3 regions of the Streptomyces tritici genome follow, and region 1 is predicted to be linked to each of the others. Evidence: riboswitches for the same ligand, from Rfam matches in the RefSeq annotation. Region 1 holds a riboswitch; each other region holds the start of a gene.
The links. Region 1 has a riboswitch for cyclic di-AMP ahead of ACNJ93_RS24350 (M23 family metallopeptidase). Riboswitches for the same ligand answer to the same signal wherever they lie in the genome.

Region 1 (4,219 bases):
CGCCGAGCCGGCCGGTCTGGACGGCGTGGCGACGATCATGGCGCGGGCGCTGTCCGAGGGCACCGACAAGCACTCCGCCGAGGAGTTCGCCGCCGAGCTGGAGCGCTGCGGCGCCACCCTGGACGCGCACGCGGACCACCCGGGCGTCCGGGTCTCCCTGGAGGTCCCGGTCTCCCGGCTGCCGAAGGCCCTCGGGCTGCTCGCCGAGGCGCTGCGCGCCCCCGCGTTCGTCGACACCGAGATCGAGCGCCTGGTGCGCAACCGGCTCGACGAGATCCCGCACGAGACGGCCAACCCGGCCCGCCGCGCGGCCAAGCAGCTCTCCAAGGAGCTGTTCCCGGCCGGTTCGCGCATGTCGCGGCCCCGCCAGGGCACCGAGGAGACGGTGGCCGCCATCGACGCCGCGGCCGTACGCGCCTTCTACGAGGCGCACATCCGCCCCGGCAACGCCACCGCGGTGGTCGTCGGCGACCTCACCGACGTCGACCTGGACGCCCTGCTGGCGGACACCCTCGGCGACTGGTCCGGCGAGGCGTCCGCGGCGCACCCGGACGTGCCGATCACCGCCGACGACACGGGCCGCGTGGTCATCGTGGACCGCCCCGGCGCCGTCCAGACGCAGCTGCTGATCGGCCGCATCGGCCCGGACCGGCACGACCGCGTGTGGCCGGCCCAGGTGCTCGGCACGTACTGCCTCGGCGGCACGCTCACCTCCCGGCTCGACCGCGTGCTGCGCGAGGAGAAGGGCTACACCTACGGCGTGCGGGCCTTCGGCCAGGTGCTGCGCTCGGACGGCCGGGGCAACGGCGCGTCGATGCTCGCCATCAGCGGCTCCGTCGACACCCCCAACACCGGCCCGGCACTTGACGACCTGTGGAAGGTGCTGCGCACCCTCGCCGCCGAGGGTCTGACGGACGCCGAGCGCGATGTGGCGGTGCAGAACCTCGTGGGCGTCGCCCCGCTGAAGTACGAGACCGCGGCCTCGGTCGCCGGCACCCTCGCCGACCAGGTCGAGCAGCGTCTTCCGGACGATTTCCAGGCGCAGTTGTACGCCCGCCTCGCCGAGACGGGCACGGTCGAGGCGACCGCGGCGGTCGTCAACGCCTTCCCGGTGGACCGGCTGGTGACCGTTCTGGTCGGCGACGCCGCCGCGATCGAGGAGCCGGTGCGCGCCCTCGGGATCGGTGAAGTGACCGTCGTCAGCGGCTGATTGAGCCGGCCGCAGGCCGTCGCGAGGACCCCGATGCCCCGGTGCGTCGGGGTCCTCCCGTTTGTCCGGTTCGCAAGGGAAAGCGGGCGAATGACCTGTGGCGTGCGCTACAAACTTCCGTGTCTGTTTGGTGATTGAAAGACAAGACGCTTAGCGTCGGTCCGGCTGTTCGTCGGTTGCACGTGCCGCGTCCGCGGCAACGGACAGTCATCGCCGAGTCCCCGAAGGCGCGAGCCTGGGGAGCCGGGGACCCACCGCAGTCCCTGGGGTGAATCGGACGCCTTCGCCGTCGGGCGGAGGGGCCCGTAGGAGACCTTCCTGCTCCGAACCCGTCAGCTAACCCGGTAGGCGAGAAGGAAGGAAAGGATCAGCCACTACATGGCGTTCACCCGTGCCACCGGGAAGCATCGTGGTCCGAGCCGTATGGCGCGCCGCAGCGCGGGCGTCGCAGGCGTCGCCGCGCTCGCGACGACCGGCGTCATCGGTACCCTCGCCTCCCCGGCGCTCGCCGCCGACACGGAAGCCCGTTCCCTCGAGGACACCGGCCTGACCCAGGCGATCAGCGTGGACACGCTCGCCGACCGCATCGACGCCCAGGCCGCCGCCCAGGAGCAGGAGGCCTACGAGGCCGCCGCGAAGGCCAAGGCCGAGGCGGAGGCGAAGCGCAAGGCCGAGGCCCGCGCCAAGGAGATCCGCGAGGCCCGCGAGCGCGCCGCCCGCGAGGCCGAGCGCAAGCGCCTGAACTCCTTCCGGCTGCCCATCGCCGGCACGTACGTCACCACCGGCTACAAGACCGGCGGCTCCCTGTGGTCCTCCGGCAGCCACTCCGGCATCGACTTCAAGGCCCCCTTCGGCAGCACGGTCGTCTCCGTCGGCGCCGGCACCGTCGTGGAGGCGGGCTGGGGCGGCGCGTACGGCAACAACGTCGTGATCCGCCACCTCGACGGCACGTACACCCAGTACGGCCACCTCTCCCGGATCACCGTCTCGGTCGGCGCGTCCGTCATGCCGGGCGAGCAGATCGGCGTCTCCGGCTCGACCGGCAACTCCACCGGCCCGCACCTGCACTTCGAGGCGCGCACCACCGCCGAGTACGGCTCCGACATCAACCCGCTCGCGTACCTGCGCGCCCGGGGCGTCAACGTCTGACCCCACGGCGGCACCAGAAAAGCCCCGGCTCGCGTACGGAGTCGGGGCTTTTTCGCGTCCAAAAGACATCCATGTTTCACGACCGGCCGTCGGAAATGGCCGCTCGCTGCAATAGAGTCACGGAAGAGTCGGCGAACAGGGGACCGTCGGCGGGTTTCACGTGGATTAATGCGGAGGTCGGACATGCGCATTCCCGCGCATTCGGTGTGCACGGCGATCCGGGACGACATCGTCTCCGGCGTCTTCGAGCGGGGCAGCCGGCTGACCGAGGAGCAACTGGCGCGCCGCTACGGGGTCTCCCGCGTGCCGGTCCGCGAAGCCCTGCGCACCCTGGAGTCCGAGGGCTTCGTGGTGAGCCGCCGGCACGCCGGCGCGCATGTCGCCGAGCCCACCGAGCAGGAGGCCGCCGACCTGCTCGACGTCCGCTCGCTGCTCGAACCGCTCGCCGCAGGCCGGGCCGCCCAGCGCCGCACCGACGCCCACCTCAAAGTCCTGCGCGGCCTGGTCAGGCTCGGGCAGGAGCGGGCCCGGCGGGGCCAGGGGGAGGACCTGCGCTCGCTCGGCGGCTGGTTCCACGAGACCCTCGCCCAGGCCTCCGGCAGCCCCGCGCTCACCTCGCTGCTCACCCAGCTCCGGCACAAGATCGCCTGGATGTACGCCGTCGAGACCTCGGCGCGGCCCGTGGACACCTGGGCCGAGCACGGCGCGATCGTGGACGCGGTCGCGCGCGGCGACGCCGAACGCGCCCGGGCGCTCACGGCGCTGCACGCCGAGCGCACCCTGCCGCTGCACCGGCTGCGGCACCCGGACGGCGGCCGTGTGAGGACTTCGCAACATGCCGTAAACATCGCGGGCTCGCTGAATTAACAGACGCGCCGTATACAAAGACGTGCATTTCACGGGACGGGCGAATTTCCCGGCTCCCGCAATTCGTGCTGCCCGGAATCCGCTGCCCGGATTTGCACTGCCCGGAATCCGCTGTCCGTCATCCCCGAGGCGTCGAAAACGCGAGAACCGCCCCCCAGGAATTCCGGCGGGGCGGTTCTCGCGTGTCCCGGCGCGCGGCCGAGGGGCGGGATCAGACGGTCTCGGGCAGCTCGTCGAGACCCTCGGCGACCAGCTTCGCCAGACGGTCCAGGGCGATCTCGGCGCCCTCCGCGTCCGAAGCGAGCACGATCTCCTCGCCGCCCTGCGCGCCCAGGCCCAGTACCGCGAGCATGGAGGCGGCGTTGACCGGGTTGCCGTCGGCCTTGGCGATGGTCACCGGAACGCCGGAGGCCGTGGCGGCACGGACGAAGATGGAGGCGGGGCGGGCGTGCAGGCCCTCGGCCCAGCCGACGTTGACGCGGCGCTCTGCCATGGTGTTGCCCTTCGAGTCTCGGTGAGTTGTCTAGACCAGTCTCGCACAGCTTCCCCGGTGGCCCGCACCGGCCTGCGTCCTCCTCACCCTGCCCGGCGCGGACCCCGTGCGCGACCGGTGCCCGCGCGATGACCCGGTCGTAGGCTGTCGTCCATGCAGACGCCGTCGGAACACGCGTACCCCGACCACTGGGAGGCCGACGTCGTGCTGCGCGACGGCGGCACCGCGCGGATCAGGCCGATCACCGTCGACGACGCCGACCGGCTGGTCAGCTTCTACGAGCAGGTCTCGGACGAGTCGAAGTACTACCGCTTCTTCGCCCCGTATCCCCGGCTCTCCGCCAAGGACGTGCACCGCTTCACCCATCACGACTACGTGGACCGGGTCGGGCTCGCGGCCACCGTCGGCGGCGAGTTCATCGCCACCGTCCGCTACGACCGCATCGACGAGCACGGCCGCCCGGCGCCCGAGCCCGCCGACGAGGCCGAGGTCGCCTTCCT
Region 2 (4,219 bases), 700 kb from region 1:
CCAGCAGTAGGGGGCGGCTCGTACGGCGGTCACGCCTCGGTGAGCAGCCGGGCGCGCAGCCGCTCCCGGGTCTCGGCCGAGAGCTTCAGCCCCTCGGTGAGGTAGCCCTCGACCGAGCCGTACGTCTCCTCCATCTGCGCGAACGCGGCCCGCAGGTACTCCGGGCGGGCGTCGAACAGGGGGCTCAGCAGCTCCATGACCTCGGGCGACGTCCCGTCCGGGGCGCTGGAGCTGCGGTGCACCTTGTAGCGGCGGTGCGGCGCGTTCGACTTCACGTAGTCGGCCTCTATGGCCTCGCGCTCGACGCCGACGGCGAGCAGCGACACCGCGATCGACAGGCCGGCGCGGTCCTTGCCCGCCGCGCAGTGCATCAGAGCCGGGACGCTGTCCTCGGCCAGGGCGTGCACGATCCGGCTGTGCTCGGCCGTCCGCTGCACAATCATCTTCCGGTATGAATCGGACATTCGGGCGGCCGCTCTGCCGTGCCCGAGGATCTCCCGCAGCTGGGCGAGGTCGCCCGAGCGCACCAGCTTCCAGAACTCCTTGCCGTCTGCGGGGTCGTTCAGGGGTATGTGGACGTTGCGCACGCCGGGCAGCTCGACGTCCAGGCCCTCGAACTTCCGGTCCGCCTCGTTGCGGAAGTCGAAGATCGTGTGCAGTCCGAGGGTCGTCAGGAACGCCGCGTCCTCCTCGGTGGCGTGCGCGAGGTGTCCGCTGCGGAAGAGCCGGCCCGCGGCCACGGTCCGGCCGTCCACGGTCGGCAGACCGCCCACGTCACGGAAGTTGCGAACCCCCGTCAGCTCGGGTTCGGTCGGCGGGGCCTGCGGCGTCTGCTGCGTCACGGGTACTCCTGGTGCTCGGTGGCGGAGAGGGGTCGGTTCCCGGAAGAGATCGGTTCCCGGGGCAATCATCCAGGGTCCGTCCCTCGCGCCGCACCCCCCTGGACGGTAATGCGCTGTCTGTCCGAATTGGGGGATTGGGGATAACGCGCCCTGATTGCAGGGGAGATGGGTTTCGGGGCGTGAGCAGCGTCATAACCGTGACCGTCCGTGCCTGATCATCTTTTCCAAATGCCGTGCCCGGAAAGGAAAACGAAGATCCGTCGTCCACGGAGGGTGACCGGAATTCCGAACGGAATTCCCCGGCGAGGAATGCACAGGGGAATGCGCGGCTTGTTCCCGCCGACTCGGCTCGTCTAGCGTCACGCTCACTCCGGTCGGACCGCCGAATCCTGCCACCGTCCGGATTTCCGCACCCACCCACGTACGGCAGGAGCGGGGGACCCAGGTAACACGCCGTTCCTCTCCGGAGGACGGCTCGGGGTGAAGTCGCGCAGCGCGCGGCCGGACAACTCCAGTCCGAACCCGACAGCTCACCTCGCAGGCGACGGAGAGGAATTCGCCATGCCCCCGAAGGGTAAGCATCGCCGTCCCAAGGTCAATTCGCTGACCCGCGGCTTCGTCGCCGCCGGCGCGGGCGGCGCGGTCGTCGCCCTGCCGCTGTTCGGCGCCACCGGCGCGCACGCCGCGGAGCAGGCCGCCCCGGCCGCCGCCGAGCGCGTCGCCACCGTGGCCGCCGCCCAGCCGGCCGCCGCCCCGCAGACCGCCGTCGTCAAGGCGAAGGCCAAGGCCAAGGCGAAGATCTACTCGGTCGTCCGCGGCGACTGCCTCTCCAAGATCGCCGACGAGCACGACGTCGCCGGCGGCTGGAAGAAGCTGTACGCCGACAACCGCCAGGTCGTCGGCGACGACCCGGCCCTGATCCTGCCGGGCATGAAGCTCACCCTCGGCGCCAAGTCCACGGCCAAGCCCGCCGCCAAGGCCGCCGCGCCCAAGCCGGCCGCCAAGGCCGAGCGCAAGGCCGCGCCGAAGCCCGCCCCGAAGGCCAAGGCCGCCGAGGAGACCCGCAGCTCCCGCAGCGCCGAGCGCACCGCCGCCCCGGCAGCCGCGTCCGGCTGGGTCGCCCCGGTCGACGGCGGCGTCTCCACCCCGTACCGCGCCTCCGGCGCCATGTGGTCCTCCGGCTACCACACCGGCGTCGACTTCATCGCCGCCTCCGGCACCAACGTCCGCGCCGTCGGCGCAGGCACCGTGGTCTCCGCCGGCTGGGGCGGCGCGTACGGCAACGAGGTCGTCATCCAGCACGCGGACGGCACCTACTCGCAGTACGCGCACCTCTCCTCGCTCGCCGTCTCGGCCGGCGAGTCCGTGCGCGGCGGCCAGCAGATCGGCCTGTCCGGCTCGACCGGCAACTCCAGCGGCCCGCACCTGCACTTCGAGATCCGCACCGGCCCGAGCTACGGCTCGGACGTCGACCCGCTGGCCTACCTGCGCAGCCACGGCGTCTCGATCTGACGACCGCTCCGACAGCGGCTCCCGGAGGTCCGGCACGTACCTCACGTGCCGGGCCTCCGGCGTGCTTCGGCGTGCCTCCGCGTACTCCGGCCTATTCCGAGTTGGGAAGATCTTGACCGGTGGCGTATCTCACCCCGCGTCAACCCCTCCTTACGGTCGCGTAGGTCACAACCGGGACGGAAAGATACAGTCCCGTGGCAGACGATTCGAGATCCAGAGACATTGACGCATTCGGGTCGTACGCGGCGATCGGCGACAGCTTCACCGAGGGGGTGGGCGACCCCGCCCCCGACGGGACCTTCGTCGGCTGGGCGGACCGGCTCGCGGTCCTGCTCGCCGACCAGCTTCCCGAGCCCGACGCGTTCCGGTACGCGAACCTCGCCGTGCGCGGCAGGCTCCTCGACCAGATCGTGGCGGAACAGGTCCCGCGCGCCAAGGAGCTCGCCCCCGACCTGGTGACGTTCTGCGCCGGCGGCAACGACATCATCCGGCCCGGCAGCGACCCCGACGACGTGGCCGAACGCTTCGAGCGCGCCGTCGCCGACCTCACCTCCGCCGTCGGCACGGTCATGGTGACCACCGGCTTCGACACCCGGGGCGTGCCGGTGCTCAAGCACCTGCGCGGCAAGATCGCCACCTACACCGCCCACGTGCGCGCCGTCGCCGACCGGTACGGCTGCCCCGTCCTGGACCTGTGGTCGCTCAAGTCCGTGCAGGACAGGCGGGCCTGGGACGACGACCGGCTGCACCTGTCGCCCGAGGGGCACACCCGCGTCGCGCTGCGCGCCGCCCAGGTCCTCGGCCTGCCGGTGCCGGCCGACCCGGACCAGCCCTGGCCGCCGCTGCCGCCGCGCGGCGCGCTGGAGGTCACCCGCGACGACATCCAGTGGGCGCGCGAGTACCTGGTCCCCTGGATCGGCCGCCGGCTGCGCGGGGAGAGCTCCGGCGACCACGTGACCGCCAAGCGGCCCGACCTGCTGCCGCTGTAGCGGTCAGGGGCGGACTGCTTCAGCGGTCAGGCCACGGGCGGCCGGTGTCCGGCGGGGATGTGACCGGCGGGGATATGTCCGGCGGGGATCCGTTCCAGGACCCCGCCGGCGAACACGTCGTACAGCGGCAGCGTCTCCAGGTGCACGTACCCGATGTGGCAGTCGCACCGCGCGAGCGGGCAGGCCCGGGGGCGCAGCGCCGCCCGGTACGAGCCGTCGTACAGGTTGCCCAGCTCGGCCCGGACGAAATGGCAGCGCCGGACCGTGCCGTCGCCGTCCACCGAGACCACCGACTCGCCGGTCCGGCAGGGCAGCCCGGCCGAGGGATGCGGCGACCGGCTGTACGGGAACAGCGGGTCCAGGGCCGTCCACCGACCGGCCTCCGCGTCCGTGTACGTGCGCCCCTCCGCCGCGTTCACCCACAGGTACACGTGGTCCGGCAGCGCGGCGCGCAACCGGCGGGCCTCCTCCAGGTGCTCCGGCAGCCCGACCACGCCCACGCTGAACCGGACGCCCCGGTCCGCGAGGTCGCGGCACTTGGCCAGGAAGCGGTCGTACGGCGTCTGGCCCGGGTGGTACGTGCACCACAGCGCCGCCGACTCCAGGTCCGCCTGCGCCAGCCACTCCGTGCGGCAGCTCAGGTTCGTCTGGATCGCCACCCGCTCCACGTGCGGCAGCCGCGACAGCTCGACGAGGGCGCGCCGGTACCAGGAACGGACCAGGCCCTCGCCCCACGGCGTGAAAAGGATCTTCAGCCGGTCCCCGTCCCGTCCCGCCGCCTCCGCCCAGGCCGTGAACCGCTCCAGCGCGGCCCGGTCCGCGCGCAGCTGCTCCCGGCTGTCGCGGCGCTTGGCGAACGGGCAGTACGGACAGTCG
Region 3 (4,219 bases), 4.5 Mb from region 1:
CGCGAACGACGTGATCGCCCAGCTGCTGCACCTCGAATACGCCGACCCCGACCGGGAGATCGCGCTCTACATCAACTCGCCCGGCGGCTCCCCCACCGCCATGGCCGCGATCCACGACACGATGCAGGTCGTCACCTGCGACGTGGCGACGACCTGCCTCGGCCAGGCCGCGTCGACCGCCGCCGTCCTGCTCGCCGCCGGCGCGCCCGGCAAGCGGCTGGCGCTGCCCGGGGCGCGGATCGTGCTCCAGCAACCGGGCACGGACGAGCCGGTGCAGGGGCAGCCGAGCGACCTGGAGATCCAGGCGGCGGAACTGCTGCGGCTGCGCGGGATGGTCGCCGGGATGCTGGCCCGGCACACCGGGCAGAGCCACGAGCAGATCGACACCGACATCGACCGGGTCTCCGTCTTCGACGCCGCGGCGGCGGTGGAGTACGGGCTCGTCGACCACGTGATCCAGACACGCGCCGCCGGACCCCGGTGACCGGCATGGTCCCCGAACTGCCCGCGCTGCCCGCGCTGACGCGCGCCGAGGGGGAGTTGGTCGACGCCTATCTCGACGTCGTCGACCAGCTGGGAAGAATCAATCCATCCAGGGCCTCGCATACCTATGGGGCCCTGAGGGCGGCTCAGGCGCTGGTCGGACGGGCGGTGGCCCTGCGGGACGCCCTCGAACTCATGCATCGGCGCGGAGAGAGCGAGGTGCACGCGGCCACATTGGCGCGCGCCCTGCGGGTGTTGGACGGCGAGCGCCGCGCCCGGCGGGTCACCGTGCCCGACGGGTCCGCCCGTTGACAGTTCCGCATGTCGTGTCGAGGGCCAGTCGGTCGCAGAAACCCTCCCTCGATCGGCGTAGTCGACGAATCGACATGTGGCACCGGTGAGTTGCACCACCGATGTACGCATTTGGCGGAACCAATCATTCCGGTGCTGGTACGGGGCTCAGCCGCCAAACCTCCGTTGATCACGAAAGCTGCCTGTCCACCCGAACGGATCATTCGTGAGGAGCCTCACACAACCCCGTTTCAGCTCGGAAATCGGCACGACCTGGGTCAAGATCCCTGACGACGACAAGCCCCCGCCACCGCGGCGGGGCGGTCCGGGCGGACGCCGAGTCCTGCCGCCGCTCCGGACGACTGGTCGACAGAGTGGACCGGCAGGAGTGGAGGACCCGAGCAGCACGGACCGGCCGTACGACCGACCACGGCAGGTCCTCGGGGTGAAGCCGCGCACAGCGCGGCCGGGCGACTTCGGGCCCGAACCCGACAGGTCATCCTTCACAGGCGGCTGACGAAGGGTTGCGCATGACTGCGCAGAAGCTTGTCCCGTCCCTGCTCTCCCGGGCCGGAGCCGTCTCGGTTCTGACCGCCGCCGCCGTCGGCGGCACGCTCCTGGCCCCCGGCGCCGCGCCCGAGGCGCGGGCCGCCGGCTCGTACGCGAACACCGCGCTCGGCGTGGCCGCCTCCAAGAAGGGCGCCCCCTACAAGTACGGCGCCGCCGGCCCCCACCGCTTCGACTGCTCGGGGCTGACGCTGTACTCGTACAAGCGCGCCGGAAAGACGCTGCCCCGCACGGCGCAGCAGCAGTACAACCGGACCCGGCACATCTCCGCCGCCTCCCGGGCCCGCGGCGACCTGGTCTTCTTCCACTCCGGCGGCCGCGTCTACCACGTCGGCATCTACGCCGGGAACGGGAAGATCTGGCACTCCCCCAAGAAGGGCTCCTGGGTGAAGCTCGACCGGATCTGGACCTCCAAGGTCTGGTACGGCAGGGTCCGCTGACGCGCCGACGCCCACGCGCGTCTCAGGGGCTGCGCCGGGTGGCGATCTTGCGGGCGCAGATCTCCCGGTGTTCGGGGTACCGGGCGGCGATCTCGGTCAGCTTGGCGTTCATCTCCGCCCGCGTCGGCAGCGGCCAGGCCGGCTGGTGGAGCGCCATGTACAGGCGCCCCGTGTCGTCCGCCCGCCGCACCCATGCGTCGAGCGTGCGGAACAGCGAGGCGCCGTTGTCCGTGCCGGACCAGGTGGCGACGCCGAGGACCGTGGTCGCCTGACGCACGGTGAGGCGTCCGGCGTCCACGGCCCCGGCGACGAGTTCCGCGATGTCGTCCGCCCCGTACGCTTCGATGAGCGCGTCGACCGCGTCGTGGACCTCGTCCGGAATGTCGGCGTCCTCGTCCTCGGGGACCTGGGCGGCGTAGAGCCGCTCCAGCGCCGCTCCCCATGCCCGCATGCCCTCACCCCGCTCTTGTGTCCGCTCGCGCCTGGACACGGTAGGCGGAACCGGCCGGAACGGGTACCGGGTTTCGGGCGGGTCAGTTGGGGGACGGAGCGGGGGCGGTCCAGGGCAGTTCGATCCAGACCGTCTTGCCGCCCTCGTCCGTGGGCCGCACGGAGAGCCGGCCGCCGCACTCGGCGGTCAGCCAGCGGATGATCACCATGCCGCGGCCGTTGTCCTGCTGCACGGCGGCGGGCAGCCGCTGGGGCCAGCGCGGGTGGCTGTCGGTGACGCCGATGTGCAGCTGCTCGTCGCGCTCGAGGCGGACGTCCACGGTGAACGTGGGCGACTGGCCGAAGGTGTGCTGGACGGCGTTGGTGGCGAGTTCGGAGACGATCAGACGGACGGTGTCGGAGGTCTCGGAGCTCGCGTCGAGGCCCCAGCCGGCGAGCACGTCGGCGACGTATCTGCGGGCGGTGGAGACCGAGGCCGGATCGCTCGGCAGGGTGACGGTTGCTTCCTGGTGGTCTGCCATGGCGACGCTGTCCCTTTCCCACCCGGGCGCCCGGCCCCGGATTGCGCTACGCGCCAGACTGCCACCGTTACGGGAGAACTGGGGCTGTTTCACCGGGATATGGGCACTTCTGTCGCTCGATGCGGTGAACTCTCCGACGCGAGAACGCATTTGGGGCCGGGCCGTGGGGCGAGATCCCGCAGGACGCCCGCGCTCGGCCCCCGAGGGCCTTCCCCGTTCAGTCCCGCGGCGCGGTCCGCAGGATCGTGGACACCGCCTCGTCGATCTGCGCCTCCGTGAGGTCCGCGCGGGCCGTGAGCCGCAGCCGCGAGATGCCGTCCGGCACCGACGGCGGCCGGAAACACCCGACGCCCAGGCCCTGTTCGCGGCAGTCCGCCGCCCAGCGCAGCGCCGCGTCCGGGGAGGGCGCGTGCACCGACACCACGGCCGCGTCGGGGCGGGCCGCGGTGAGCCCGGCCCCGGTGAGCCGGCCGTGCAGGGTCGCCGCGACGGTACGGGCCCGCTCGGCGAGCTCCGGCTCGGCGCCGATCAGGCGCAGGCTCGCCAGGGCGGCGCCGGCGGCGGCCGGGGCGAGGCCGGTGTCGAAGATGAACGTACGGGCCGCGTTGACCAGGTGCTCTATCACCCGCGCCGGTCCGAGGACCGCGCCGCCCTGGCTGCCCAGCGACTTGGAGAGGGTGAGGGTGGCGACCACGTCCGGGTCGCCGGCCAGCCCGGCCGCGTACAACGCGCCCCGGCCGCCGTCGCCCAGCACGCCGAAGCCGTGGGCGTCGTCCACGACCAGCGCGGCCTGCCCGTGGGCGCGGCAGGCGTCGGCGAGCGCGCCCAGCGGCGCCCGGTCGCCGTCCACCGAGAACACCGAGTCGGAGACCACCAGGGCGCGGCGGTCCGGGTGGGCGTCGAGGGTCTTGCGGACCGCGGCCGGGTCCGTGTGCGGGACGACCGCCGCCTCGGCGCGGGACAGCCGGCATCCGTCGACGATCGAGGCGTGGTTGGCGGCGTCCGAGACGATCAGGGAGCCGTGGGCGCTGAGCGCGGTGAGCGCGGCGAGGTTGGCGGTGTACCCGGAGGAGAAGACCAGGGCCGCCTCGAAGCCGCAGAACTCGGCGAGCTCGCGCTCCAGCCGGGCGTGCAGCCGGGTCGAGCCGGTGACCAGGCGGGAGCCGGTCGAGCCGGCGCCCCAGCGCAGGGCGGCCTCGGCGGCCGCCTCCTTGACCTCGGGACGGTGGGTCAGACCGAGGTAGTCGTTGCTCGCGAGGTCCAGCACGTCCGGTTCGGCGGCGCGCGGCCGCAGGGTCCGGACGAGTCCGGCGCCGGCACGGCGGCGGGCCTCCGCGTCGGTCCAGTCGAACGCGCGGCGGCGCGGGTCCACGGCCTGGGACATGACAGATCCTTTTGTAGGCAGCGCACAGACCCTAACCGCAGGACGCCGAGGTCGGGGTGTGGTCATACACACACCTCGAACGG

Region 2: it holds a riboswitch for cyclic di-AMP, as region 1 does, so the genes downstream of both, ACNJ93_RS27305 (M23 family metallopeptidase) here and ACNJ93_RS24350 (M23 family metallopeptidase) in region 1, are expected to answer to the same signal.
Region 3: it holds a riboswitch for cyclic di-AMP, as region 1 does, so the genes downstream of both, ACNJ93_RS03255 (C40 family peptidase) here and ACNJ93_RS24350 (M23 family metallopeptidase) in region 1, are expected to answer to the same signal.

The regions. Positions count from the first base shown of each region.
Region 1 is NZ_CP183183.1:5,248,334-5,252,552, forward strand. It holds gene ACNJ93_RS24345 (M16 family metallopeptidase) at 1-1,210, shown strand, start outside; cyclic di-AMP (ydaO/yuaA leader) riboswitch at 1,412-1,575, shown strand; gene ACNJ93_RS24350 (M23 family metallopeptidase) at 1,589-2,359, shown strand; gene ACNJ93_RS24355 (GntR family transcriptional regulator) at 2,543-3,226, shown strand; gene ACNJ93_RS24360 (HPr family phosphocarrier protein) at 3,438-3,719, opposite strand; gene ACNJ93_RS24365 (GNAT family N-acetyltransferase) at 3,873-4,219, shown strand, end outside.
Region 2 is NZ_CP183183.1:5,953,134-5,957,352, forward strand. It holds gene ACNJ93_RS27295 (DUF6126 family protein) at 1-10, shown strand, start outside; gene ACNJ93_RS27300 (tyrosine-protein phosphatase) at 30-842, opposite strand; cyclic di-AMP (ydaO/yuaA leader) riboswitch at 1,247-1,399, shown strand; gene ACNJ93_RS27305 (M23 family metallopeptidase) at 1,404-2,354, shown strand; gene ACNJ93_RS27310 (SGNH/GDSL hydrolase family protein) at 2,549-3,343, shown strand; gene ACNJ93_RS27315 (STM4011 family radical SAM protein) at 3,370-4,219, opposite strand, start outside.
Region 3 is NZ_CP183183.1:702,397-706,615, forward strand. It holds gene ACNJ93_RS03245 (ATP-dependent Clp protease proteolytic subunit) at 1-484, shown strand, start outside; gene ACNJ93_RS03250 (hypothetical protein) at 490-795, shown strand; cyclic di-AMP (ydaO/yuaA leader) riboswitch at 1,099-1,301, shown strand; gene ACNJ93_RS03255 (C40 family peptidase) at 1,305-1,781, shown strand; gene ACNJ93_RS03260 (hypothetical protein) at 1,804-2,232, opposite strand; gene ACNJ93_RS03265 (ATP-binding protein) at 2,315-2,752, opposite strand; gene ACNJ93_RS03270 (8-amino-7-oxononanoate synthase) at 2,970-4,136, opposite strand.